One region of the Cupriavidus sp. 96C5-1 genome, then DNA from elsewhere that is predicted to be linked to it. Evidence: predicted binding sites of a transcription regulator. Region 1 holds the regulator's gene; each other region holds the start of a gene.
The links. The regulator FliA, encoded in region 1, starts transcription of late flagellar genes. The targets are predictions, from matches to a motif close to CTAAAGTTTNNNNNNNNNNNGCCGNTA.
Positions count from the first base shown of each region.

Region 2: a site for FliA is predicted at 2,197-2,223, ahead of AC3FOF_RS10485 (FliC/FljB family flagellin). Genes of this name have one in related genera too.
Region 3: a site for FliA is predicted at 2,289-2,315, ahead of AC3FOF_RS25440 (YjfB family protein). Genes of this name have one in related genera too.

Region 1 covers NZ_JBYOJU010000082.1:15,859-20,057, forward strand. Annotated here, with positions in the region: gene flhF (flagellar biosynthesis GTPase FlhF) at 1-1,821, shown strand, start outside; gene AC3FOF_RS43350 (MinD/ParA family ATP-binding protein) at 1,825-2,643, shown strand; gene AC3FOF_RS43355 (RNA polymerase sigma factor FliA) at 2,688-3,404, shown strand; gene AC3FOF_RS43360 (flagellar protein FlhE) at 3,401-3,832, shown strand.
Region 2 covers NZ_JBYOJU010000006.1:169,144-173,342, forward strand. Annotated here, with positions in the region: gene fliD (flagellar filament capping protein FliD) at 1-205, opposite strand, end outside; gene AC3FOF_RS10480 (flagellar protein FlaG) at 247-621, opposite strand; gene AC3FOF_RS10485 (FliC/FljB family flagellin) at 765-2,093, opposite strand; gene AC3FOF_RS10490 (RNA chaperone Hfq) at 2,319-2,642, opposite strand; gene AC3FOF_RS10495 (methyl-accepting chemotaxis protein) at 3,592-4,199, shown strand, end outside.
Region 3 covers NZ_JBYOJU010000026.1:72,154-76,352, forward strand. Annotated here, with positions in the region: gene AC3FOF_RS25430 (TolC family protein) at 1-1,218, shown strand, start outside; gene AC3FOF_RS25435 (hypothetical protein) at 1,384-1,824, shown strand; gene AC3FOF_RS25440 (YjfB family protein) at 1,933-2,118, opposite strand; gene serA (phosphoglycerate dehydrogenase) at 2,791-4,002, shown strand; gene AC3FOF_RS25450 (H-NS family nucleoid-associated regulatory protein) at 4,060-4,199, opposite strand, start outside.

The DNA.
Region 1 (4,199 bases):
CTCCGCATCTACGGCGACATCCTTGGCGTGCCCGTGCACGCGGTCAAGGATGCGGCCGACCTGCGCTTCGCGCTGGCGGCGCTGACCGACAAGCACCTGGTGATCATCGACACCGTCGGCATGAGCCAGCGCGACCGCAACCTGTCCGAGCAGATCGCCATGCTGGCCGGCGTGCAGGCGCCTGTGCAGCGCATCCTCCTGCTCAACGGCGCCAGCCATGGCGACACGCTCAATGAGGTGGTACATGCCTATCGTCATGACGCCACGCCGGACGGCGGTATCGACGGATGCATTGTCAGCAAGCTGGATGAAGCCACGCACCTGGGCTCCGTGCTCGATGTGGTGATCCGGCACCGCCTGCCGGTTTACTACGCCTCCACCGGCCAGCGCGTGCCCGAGCACCTCGAGCTCGCCAGCGGCGCGGCTCTGGTGGAGCGCGCCTTCCAGACGCCGCGCCGCGGCTCGGTCTTTGCCGACGCCGAAGCCGCGCGGCGCGCCATGCCGCCGCAGGACGACAGCGACACCGCCCGTGGCGCGGGCTCCGGCGGTGCCGATGGCATGCTGCGCTCGCTCACCGACAGCGCCAATGCGGTGGGCGATTGCGTCGAGCGGCTGAACGCGGGCAGCTATGGCTTCGATCTGGCCCGTACCCTGTGGCAGCAGCGTGCCGAGAGCACGCCTTCGCCGCGGTTGATGGCGCAGCAGGTGCGCGAGGCCGCGTGCCGCGACCTGGGCCGCCATTGCGATCGTTTCGTGCTGGCGCTGAGCGCCACGGTGGCCACGCCGGCGGCGGGCCGCCGCGCCCCGCGCCCCTGGCAGCACACCTTGTGGCTGGCGGATCGCGACGGCCTGCCGCTGGCCGCTGCCGCCGCGCCGGCGGGCCGGGTGGGCCCCTCGCTACAAGCCGCCCAGGGTGGCTGGGAGGCGGATGCCGCTAACCTGTGCGCTGCCATCGCCGCAGCCCGTACCGTGGTCCATGTGCTGGACGCCATGCCAGGTGCCGCCGCGCTGGCGCGCTGGCAGCAAGCTGGCGAGCGCTGGTTCGCCGCCGCCCGCAAGACCACGCGCGTGGCCAGCGGCGGCGCGGCCGCCAAGCTCGACGCGCTGGCCGAAACGCTGACCTTCCACGCGGTAGAGGATATCGACTACCGCGGCAGCGATGCCGTGCAGTGGATCGCCCAGGGCCCCGTGCGGGTGCTCGAGGGTCAGGCCCGCGGCACGCGCGGCGCTGCCGAGGCAGGCATCGAGGCAGGCTTGCTGGTGTCGCGCGTGGTCGATCGCGAGAACGGTCAGACCCTCGCGGTGAATTACCTGCTGTGCGATCCGGCGCTGTCGGCCGAAGGCGCGCAGCTGGCCCGCTGGGCCCGTTGGGCCGAGGCCGGCGAAGCGCAACTGCGCACGCTGCGCCATGCGCTGGACCATCTTGGCCAGGGCGCAGAGCGGCAAGACGGCGGCACCGGGTCCGCGCAGGCCGAGGTCCAGGCTTGCGCCCGGCTGCTGGCGCTGCAGATGGGCCTGGCCGCGCTGCGGCTGGAACTGGCAGCCGAGGGCACGGCCGCGGCCTTCCTCGCGCGTCTGTCCGGCCGTGCGCCGGCCCGCCAGACGCCGGGTGCAGCCGTGCTGGTGGAGGGCATGGGGCGTCTGCTGGCCCTGCTCGACGTGCTGGAGAACTATCCGGCCCGGGGTCATCGCGCCACCATGCCCGCCGCGCCGGAAACCCAGCCGGAAAGTGCTCGCGCCAACGACGCCGGTGGCTTGCTCGAAGCGAGCATGAGCCATAGCCGCACGTTCCGGCCGCTGGCGCAGGTGCAGGGGGAATAAGCCGTGAATCTACTCGCCTCCGACCAGGCGGAGAGCCTGCGGCGCATGCTGGCGCCACGCGCCACGCGCCGCATCGCGGTGGTCGCGAGCGATGCCGGCGCCGGCGCCACCACGGTAGCGCTGGGCCTGGCCAACGCGCTTGCCTTGCAAGGCGAGCGCGTGCTGCTCATCGATGAGGATCGCTTCGGCGCGCGCGCCACCCGGCTGGCCGGCGCGAGCCCGGAGGGCACCCTGGCCGCCGTGCTGGGTGGCGCGCTGACGCTGGAAGCGGCGCTGGGCAAGCGCCCTGCCGGGGCTATCGCGGTACTGCCCGGCAGCCCGCAAGCCAGCGGCGACCCGCAGGCGCTGAGCGCCTTTCGCACCGTGGTGAGCGATGCCCGCAGTGAGGCGGACGGTGGCCTGTCGCAGTTTGCCGGCACGGCGCACAACCTTGTCGTGGTGCTGCGCGCGGAGCCGGACTCGATCAAGGCCGCTTACGCCGCGATCAAGCGGATGAACCACCTGTATGCCTGCCGCCGCTTCCACCTGGTGATCAACGCCGCCGCCAGCGAGTCCGCCGCCGGCGCCGTGCTGGGTAACCTGGCGCGCACCGCCAGCCAGTATCTCGGCGTCGACGCGAGCCCCGCCGGCAGCCTGCCGTCCGACCCGCTGGTCGGGCGCAGCGCCGCGCTGGGCCGCTGCGTGGTCGAGGCCTTTCCCGCCGCACCCGCCACCGCCGCGCTGCGCCGCATTGCATTGAGCATTGCGGCCTGGCCATTGGCCACCGGTTCCCGTTCAACCCTGACGGCGCCGACGGCGCCGTCAGCCACGGCCCTGGCCTAGCGCCGGGGCCGGCAAGCCAAGCCAGGACTCACGAGAATTCCATTATGTACACGATTCAGGGAAAGCTCGAACAGACCGATACCGTGACCGCGCATGCATCCCTGGTGCGTCGCATCGCTCTGCAACTGGCGGCCAAGCTGCCCGCCAGCGTCCAGCTCGACGACCTGATCCAGGCCGGCATGATCGGCCTGCTCGACGCCGCCAAGCGCTACGAAGACACCCATGGTGCACGCTTCGAGACCTACGCCAGCCAGCGCATCCGCGGCGCCATGCTCGACGAGGTACGCGCCAACGACTGGCAATCGCGCAGCCTGCGGCAGTTCACGCGGCGCATCGAGCGCACCATACGCGGCCTGGAGCAGACGCTGGGCCGCGCGCCACTGGACTCCGAGGTGGCACAGGAGCTGGACCTGCCGCTCGACGAGTACCAGACACTGCTCAACGAGGTCTACGGTTGCCAGTTGTTGCACTACGAGGACTTCGAACGCTCCGGCGAGGAGGATTTCCTCGACCGGCACCTGAGCGTCAGCGACGATGGCAATCCGCTCACCGTGCTGATGGAAAGCGGCATGCGCGAAGCACTCATCCGCGCCATCGAACGCCTGCCCGAGCGCGAGAAACTGGTGCTGTCGCTGTGCTATGACCAGGAACTCAACCTGCGTGAAATCGGCGCCGTGCTGGAGGTGACGGAATCGCGGGTCTGCCAGATCCGCAGCCAGGCCATCACGCGCCTGCGCTCGCAGCTGCGCGGCCTGCTATGACTTTGCGCCGCCATTGCGCCGCCGCAGCGGTCCTGGCCTATGCCTGCTGCCAGGCGTGGGCGGCGCCGGATGTGTCCGCGCTCCATTCCTGGACCGCCTCCGTGGGCGGCCCCGCGCTGTATGGCAAAGGGGCGCGTGCGGTATCCACGCCGATCGCGCCGACTGGCTACCTGCCACAGTCGCAAGGCGAGATCACGACGGTGCGGTGGCGCTACAGCTTCAATCCGTCGCCGCCGCGGGAACTGCAGGCCTATCTCTGCAATGCGCAGCGCTGCGTGCTGCTGGCAGGGGCGGAGGGGCTTACCGAGGCCTTTCGCGGCGACGATGCTACGAAGGGGTTTGTTTTTGCTTTTCAGGTGCCGGGGCGGGGGGCGTTGACGCCGGTGTTGCTGGGGCAGGCGAATCAGGTGACGGTGAATTTTCGATAGTGGTTTTTGGGGGGGGCTGATGGATGCTTTCTTGGCGCCTGGAGGGTCCTTTTGCGTTTGTAGGGACCTGATTCAGGTCTGCAGGGCCTAAAGGCGGAGTGGTGTCGGGCTCATGGGCACATGGAGGTGTCACTTTTCTTTACTCGTAAAGAAAAGTAACCAAAAGAAAGCGACCCCTTGCAGGGGGGCTGGCGTGTCGGGCTTGGGGACGTTGCGGATTCGTGGTGGGCGCGTCAGTTCTAATGAACTGCTGACGCTACCGGCGCGAACGGCATTGCCAATGCGGATGGCACTGGTTTCAGTATAGCGCCCCTGATGGCAATGGCCCGTGGTGGCTCACGCATCTGCCGTTACCGGCACGAATGGC
Region 2 (4,199 bases), on a different contig from region 1:
AGGCCAGCGCGCCCTGCAGCACGCCATAGGCGGACAGCTTGGTATTGGCGGCGGTCTGCTGGTTGGTGATGGGGGTGAGTTTGGCTTGTTCCGCCGTCTGCAGATTGCTCAGCAGGGTGCTCAGGTCCAGCCCGGAGCCAACGCCGAGCGACGAAATCGGGGAGCTTGATGTGCCAGTTGAACTCGTAACACTCGTTGAACTCATGATTGGTACCTGTAAGTGAATATATACGGGAGGGTGCCCGTTCAGGCGGTTTGATGAATCAAGAGGCCCTGCAGCTTGTCGATGGCCCTGACGATACGCAGGACTTCTTTCGATGGGAATTGGCGAATGGTCTCGCCGGTGACCTTGTCCACAACGCTCGTCACCATCCGGTGCGTGGCCTTGTCGATGCTGACGCGTACCTCGAGCGGGGTGGCCTGCAGGGCGTCGTTGAGGCTCTTGAGCGCGCTGTCCAGTTCGGCGCTGCCGGCCGCATGGGATCCGGATCCGTCTGCCGGCTTCGATCCTGCGGCATTCGAATTCGAGCCTGCAGCCGCGGCGGACGTCACCGTCCCGGACACCGGGGAGGTGGGTTGGGAGGCGATGGTCGGCAGCAGCGGTTCGGTCGAACTGATCATGATCTGTCTTTGCAACGGTTGGGCCGGTGCACGAAAGGCTCCGGTCGAAACGCATCCAGAGCGGAGGCCGCTCTGGAAGTATTGCCGGCAAGACGGGCCCGAGGAGGGCCCGTCTTGCTAGGAGACCGCCGTCTGTTGCGCGATTAACGCAGCAGCGACAGCACGCCCTGGTTCGACTGGTTGGCCTGGGCCAGCACGGAGGTACCAGCTTGTTGCAGGATCTGGGCGCGCGACATGTTCGACACTTCGGTCGCGTAGTCAGCGTCCTGGATCCGCGAGCGCGAAGCCGACAGGTTGGTCACCGCCGAACCCAGGTTCGAGATGGCCGAGTTGAAGCGGTTCTGAACCGCACCCAGCGAGCTGCGCAGCTTGTCGACCGTGGCCAGCGCCTTGTCGATCAGGGCCAGCGGGTTGGTGCTGCCCGAGCCGGTGAACTGGGCCGTTGCGGTGGTAGTGCCGGCGGTGCTCAGCTCGATTTGGGTGGCGTCCGTGACCGACGTGGTCGCCGCGCCGCCGTTGGCCTGGGCGCCAGCCTGCGTACCGGCGGACAGCGCGTAGTTGTTGCCGCCTTGGGTGATGAAAGCGACCGCGGCGCCGCTGGTGTCGGCACCGACCTTGACCAGCTGGCCAGCCACGGTGTTGCCGGTGTTGCCGTTGGCGGCATCGCCGATCTTCACTTGCACCTTGTTCAGGGTGACGTTGCCGGTGGCGGCGTCGACCGAAGCGGCGTAGTTGTCGTTGCCGTACTTGACCACGTAGTTGCTGGTGGCGTTGCCGGCGGTATCCAGCACGTTGTTCAGCGTCAGGGAGCTGGTGCTGACGGTCGAGCCGACGACGGCGGACAGCGCGTTGGCGGCCGAGGTCAGGTTGACGGCAACCGGTGCGGCGCCGGTGGAAGCGGCCACCGTGGTGATGGCGGAGCTGGTGCTCAGGGCGTTCTTGGCGACCGTGAAGCCGGTCATGCCCAGGGTCTTCGAGCTGATTTCCTGCAGGCCGATCGAGATGGTCTGGCCGTCTTGCGCGCCAACCTGCACGTTCAGCGGGGTTGCGCTGGAGGACAGCACCTTGACGCCGTTGAAGTCGGTCTGTTGCGAGGTACGGTCGATTTCAGCCAGGCGCTGGGTGATTTCGTCCTGGATCGATTTCAGGTCGCTTGCCGAGTTGCTGCCCGTTGCGGCTTGCACGGCCAGGGTACGGATGGCCTGCAGGTTGTTGTTGACTTCGTTCAGCGCGCCTTCGGTGGTCTGCGCCAGCGAGATGCCGTCGTTGGCATTGCGCTGGGCTTGCGTCAGGCCGTTGATGTTGGCGGTGAAGCGGTTGGCAATGGCCTGGCCGGCAGCGTCATCCTTGGCGCTGTTGATACGCAGGCCCGAGGACAGGCGCTGGATCGCCGTGTTCAGCGACGATTGCGACGAGCTCAGGTTGTTCTGAGTCATCAGGGACAGCGTATTGGTATTGATGGTCATCGACATGGTACAACTCCTATTTTTATCACAGTAGGTAGTTCAATCCGGCTGTTGCCGCAACGCTGGCTGCCTGGTAAAGCAGGGCGAGAAGTGCCACCGTTGTTTGGGTTATCGGTTGGGGCCGGGAAAGATTTAGAGTGATCTTTGCGATGAACCGATACCGGGCTGCAGATAGGAATTGCGATGGAGATGGCCGCGGCCGGCTTGGCAGCCTGCCAGCCGCGGCATGGCCTAGCGGCGCTTGCGCGTGCGCGGGGTATATAAGCTGACGAAATCCGGCGAGCTCTCCGCGCCGGGCACCGACGCGATGGCCTCGGGCGCATGGGCAGGCGTGATCACGGCGATGGCGTGCTTGTAGATGACTTGCGGTAGCGGGTCCTGCGGCGTTTCCGCCAGCAGCACCATATAGCTGTCCGAGGCCACGATCACCCCGTGCAGGCGGATGCCGCTGGCCAGGTGCACCACGACCGGATTGCGGCTGGCAATGTGGGTAGACAGTTGTAGATGCTGCAGCCTCCTGCTTGGTCGATCGATCCTGCTTTCCTTCTTCTTCACAACGTCTCCGGAAGAGCCCGCGCGGGTTCTGGCGGCTGGCGAGGGTCCGGTGACCGGACCCGGGCAATTGGGTAGGTACAGCACTGCTGGGCGCGGGCTGCGGCGTGGCCTGGGCGGGGCGGGAAATGAAACATCCGCTCTCGGTGCTGGCGCTGTGACTGGCTGCCCGGGGCGCGACCGGCCGCGGCGTGGGCCGGACCGGCGGATCCGATGCTGCCCCGCAAACGTTGGCGGTGGGTGCCGCCAGAAGAGAAGGGGAATACTTCAGGGGCGAGGGTAACAAAATTTTACAAATCTGGATGGTTGGGCGGCATGCCGGAATTAGAGGCTTTACTCTAATAATGCACTTGCGTCACAATGTTCATCCACAAGGGATGTGCCATTGCGCCGCAAGTCCCAACGCCACCAGCGCCTGCGTCCCCGTGCGGCACGGGTTTGCAGGCAGCAAGGTGGCCCTGGCCTTTTGGCGAGGTGCCTTCCATGTCGAACATTCGTCACTTGCGTGGCATTTTCGGCATTTTTTCTATCAGAGATATCCCTGATAGAAATTGGATTTACACCTCATGTAAGCGCGGTTTATATTCGCTATGGAGCCTTTCGGCTCTTCGCAGTCCTGGAAAGCCTACGAGCACCCCGCGCGTGGGCTTCTTTTTTTTGCGCCACTTGTTTTGTTTGTGCGCCTCCGGCGACAAGCGCCGATGACGGCACTTCGGAGTGCCTGAGTGTCATTAGACGACAGGTCGCGCTTCGTCAATCCCTCGAATTGCCGGGCTTTTTGCCCCTATATCTCCTTTCTTTTTCGCATTTTCCCTTTTATTTGGCGAAATCGCCGCGCATTCCTCAAGCTTGCCCCCTTGCTGCCGTTAAGCCCGCGGTGCGGTGTCGAGCCGGAAGTGTGTCCGGAGCGGGAAAAAAGCGCTCGCGATGAAAGCAAAAGGAGCCGGAAAACATGCGTTGGTTGCGAAACTTTGGCATTGGGGCGCGCCTGACGATGGCGTTTGCGGTAGTGGCATTGCTGCTCGTTGCCGTTGCCGTGTTGGGCATGACGTCCCTGCGCACCATGAACGAATCGATGCGCATCACGGTGCAAGGGCGGCTGTTCAAGGTGCTGGACATCGAACGCGTCAAGCAGGACGCGTTGTCGATCGGCATCCTGGTGCGCGATGCCACCCTGAATGAGGATCCCGTTGCGGTAAGGCGCAATGCCGAGCAGATTCTCGCGCTGCGCCAGGATATGGGCGCCACGCTGGACGAACTGGGCAAGTGGCTTTCCACCTCGGCCAAGCCGGAAGTCCAGGAAACCTATCGCCGCCTGGCCGAGGCGCGCCAGGGCTATAACGGTCAGCTCGACATGGTGCTGCGGCAGTTGCAGGGCAACGAGTTCGACGGCGCCCGCAGCGCGCTGGTGTCCACCTTGTCGGCGGCCCAGGCACCTTATTTCGACAAGCTCGGCGAGTTGGCCGAGACCGGGCGCAAGGTGGCCCTGGCCGCGGTGCAAGAGGCGAATGCCAGTTATGAGATGGCCCGCAACCTGCTGCTGGGCCTGGCCGTGGTGGC
Region 3 (4,199 bases), on a different contig from region 1:
GCCAGCTATCTCGACATTGTCGAACGCCAGAATATCGGCTTGTCCGCGCAACAGGAAACCATCCGCAGCGCCGAGGCCGAGATCTCGATCGCCGGCGTGCGCCCCGACCCGGAGATCAGCTATGGCCGCGGAAACATCGAACTGAGCCGCGCGGTCTCGCCCAGGCCGCCGCGCACCCACGAGCTCGGCGTGTCGATCCCCATCGAGCTGGGCGGCAAGCGCGGCAAGCGCATCCAGGCAGCGAAAAGCAACCTGAAACTGACTGAAGCGAACCTGATGGGCTTCAAGCACACGCTGTATGGGGAATCCGCAGCGGCGTTCGTCGAAGCCTGCCGCAGCCGCGAGGCCCTGCTACGGCAGGAATCCACGCTGGCCGCGCTCGGCAACGTGGTACGCGCCAACGAGATCCGCCGCAAGGCGGGCGATATCGGCGGGCTGGAGCTGTCGCAGTCGCGCGTGGAACGCGACCGCTTCACCGCCGAGGTCAAATCCGCCCGCGCCGCCGCGCAGGCCGCCATGCAGAATCTGTCGGTCCAGATCGGCACCCGGATCACCGAGGTGTTCGGCCGCGCACCGCTGGCCTGCGACTTCCAGCCCTTCGCGCCCGGCACCGACGCCGGCGCACTGATCGCCCAGGCAATGGAGCAGCGCGACGACGTCCTGATCGCCCGCGCCATGCTGGACAATGCGCGCGACAACGCCGAGCTCGCCCGCGCCAACCGCTGGGTCGATCCCACCCTCGGGCTGGGGCTGACCTTGACTCCGGGCGTGCGCGGCGGCGTCGACGACGAGGGCCAGCCACTGGGCGACGGTTCGCCGCGCTCGCGCATGCTCAGCGTCTCGGTGTCGATTCCGCTACCGCTGTCGCGGCTACAGCGCGGCGAGCTGATCCAGGCCGATGCGCTGGTCACGCAGGCGATGCTGGGACTGCGCGAGGCTGAGCTGAAGACGGAGGTCGACGTGCGCAACGCGCTTACCAGGTTCGAGGCCGCACGGGACAACCTGCAGCGCTATCGCGACTCGGTGATCGCCGACGCGGACCGCGTGCTCGACGGCATGCGCCAGTCGTACCGCCATGGCTCGGCTTCGCTGCTGGAATTGCTCGACGCGCAACGCACGGCGGACGGAACCTACCTGGACTATCTCCAGGCCCAGGCCGACCTGGCGGCGGCAACGGTGGAACTGCAACTATCCACCGGCCGACGGCCATCGCTCTGATTGCCTTGCCAGTGGCTGGTGTTCTGACGCTGCAGTGCTTGCGCGGTGACGGATACGGTTACTCATTCGTAGCGCATTCCACAAGGAGAGCGGGCACAGGGGCGACGCTTCGCGTCGCGCGCTATCCCTCCCCGGCCTGAAGGCCGAGGTTTCTCGCGCAAACTGATGAAAACAGTCAACCAGGGACCGTTCCAGCGCTGGCGTCTGTATCGCCTTAGCGTCATCATCCGGCTCGAGGACCTGGCCGACGCGCGCCAAGCCATGCGTTGCGCCACCAGCGACTGCGGCCAGTACCCGGTCAATGAGCAGCAAATGCCCCTAGGCGTGCCGCCGTGCAAGTGCATGCTCAGCTTCGAGCTCCGGATGCAGCAGAGGAGAGCGCCGCAGCTCCTGGCGGCGCTGGAGCGCGCCTTGGCGGCCATTCCGATCGTGTTGCTGCGCATCGAAGTCATGGGCAGCCATGCGGAGAGAACCCAGCCCGGTCGCTTGCACGCGGTGCGCGCACGGGCGACCGGCGTGGCTATCGCGGCAGCCTGCGACCCGTCCGCGGACGACACCGGGCCGCAGGCCAGCGCACCCGCTCCCGTGCCAGCCTTGTCGGGCTGAGCCGCGCCCCGGGTGCCCGCTGCCTATTGCGATCGGCTGAAGCTCGAAGGCACCACGGTGCAGTTGGAGTTCGCCGCGCCGGCGATCGTGCCGGCGCGGCGAACACTATCAGGCCGTGACGTCGATGTTCTGGCCAAGGTGGGGAGGATTGCTGGCGGGGACGCTGGCTTGCGGCATCGAGCCCAGCAGGGCGGCTACATTCTGTGCCTGCAGGTCAAGCGACTTGCGCAGCATCATCACGGGTACCTGATTGGTACCAGCATTGCTCGCGGCGCTGACGATCGAAGCATCCATGGGGGTCCTTTAAGTTGAGTCAGACGGTTGGTGTAAGGCGTCGAGATAAGGATGCAGTCAAGATCAAGATCTGACGACAGCCGGAAGCCGGCAACCTCCCTGGCGGTGCCTGGTCGGCTCTGCCCCGCACTGCATCCCCGCAGTCACGCGGCGCTTCCAGCATCCTGGATTGACGGCCATTTTTCGCAAAGCTTTAGCCCCGCGGATGGAATGCCGCGACACCCAGGCGGCGTCCGGAGCGCCCGTGATTGGCCATTCTCCACGCCCGCCGCGGCCCGATCGCGCTGATCGGGATCGTCTCCAGCAGCTTGCTCACTACGCCATTTCGTTCTATTAGTTAGAACCTGGTTCCAAACAAGTCCAGAAGCAGGGCGATTTCCGTCCCGGGGGTTCCCTGAATGCATCCGTGCGATGCGATGCTTGCGCCTTCGTGCGCTACAGCACGCAAATGACGAGATGAATTTGCCATTGGCAGCAATGTGGGTGTTCGGCCGCCAGGCGCCACCTGCGTTACCATGTCTGCGTCTGTTTTCGCGTTGCGCCTGCCTTTGCGCGGCCTCATGACGCTTGCCCGGGTCATCGGCCCTGCGTCACCGCGGCTGCGGCCTGCGCATTGCTGTCCTCTTCGCGCCATTGCGCCATCGTTGCCATCGTTGCCATCACCGACTCGCCATGACCTCAGCTCTACTGCTTGAAAACATCCATGACACCGCCGTCGAGCGCTTCAAGGAAGCCCACGTCACCGTGGAGCGCCGCACCGGCGCGCTCGCCGGCGATGAACTGCACAACGCGCCGCAGGGCCACCAGATTCTCGGCATCCGCTCGGCCACGCACCTGGGCGCCGCCGAAATCGAGGCGGCCCGCCACCTGGTGGCCATCGGCTGCTTCTGCATCGGCACCTCGCAGGTAGACCTGGACGCCGCGGCCCGTGCGGGCATGCCGGTGTTCAATGCGCCGTTCTCGAATACGCGCTCGGTGGCGGAACTGGTGATCGCCGAGGCGATCCTGCTGCTGCGCCGGGTTCCGGAGAAGAACACGATGGCGCATGCCGGCAAGTGGGCAAAGGGTGCGACCGGATCCTTCGAGGCGCGCGGCAAGACCATTGCCATCATCGGCTACGGCAATATCGGCTCGCAGGTTGGCGTGCTGGCCGAGGCCATGGGCATGCGCGTGGTGTACTACGATGTGCAGGCCAGGCTGTCCCTGGGTTCGGCGCGCGCGGCGCGCTCGCTGGTGGATGCGGTATCGCAGGCGGATATCGTGACGCTGCACGTGCCGGCTACCGCGCAGACCAAGAAGATGATCGATGCCGACGTGCTCAGCCAGTTCCGGCGCGGCGCGATCCTGATCAATGCCTCGCGCGGCACGGTGGTGGATATCGACGCGCTGCGCGCGGCGTGCGACGCGAACCATATCGCCGGGCTGGCGATCGACGTCTTCCCCGAAGAACCCAAGACCAACGCGGACCGCTTTACCAGCCCGCTGCAGGGTGTGCCCAACGCCATCCTGACACCGCATATCGGCGGCAGCACGGAAGAGGCGCAGGAGAATATCGGCACCGAGGTCGCAACCAAGCTGATTGCCTTCCTCAGGACGGGCGACACCATCGGCGCGGTCAACTTCCCCGAGGTCAGCCCGGGCCCGCTGACCTCGCCCGCGCGGCTGCTGAACGTGCACGGCAACGCGCCGGGCGCGCTCGCCACGCTCAATACGCTGCTGGCGCACGACGGCGTCAACATCGTGGCGCAGCACCTGCAAACCCGCGGCCAGACCGGCTACGTGGTCACCGATCTGGACCGCGTGCCGTCGCCGGCGCTGATTGCCGCGCTGGATGCGGAAACGGCCTTTATCCGCTGCCGCACGCTGTTGAATCCGCTCGCCTGAACGAAACGCCGCGGCGCCGGCCGCGGCAACAACGGCAGCGGCGCCCGGCCGCTGCCGTCAGCTCACCCGGAAATGCTCCACCGACTGGCCCGCGTTCACCGCACGCAGCAGCCACGCGGGCATGGGGCCCTCGCCATCCCAGACCTGCCCTTCGGCATTGCGATAGCGGCGCGCTGGTGCAGGCGCTGGTGCAGGCG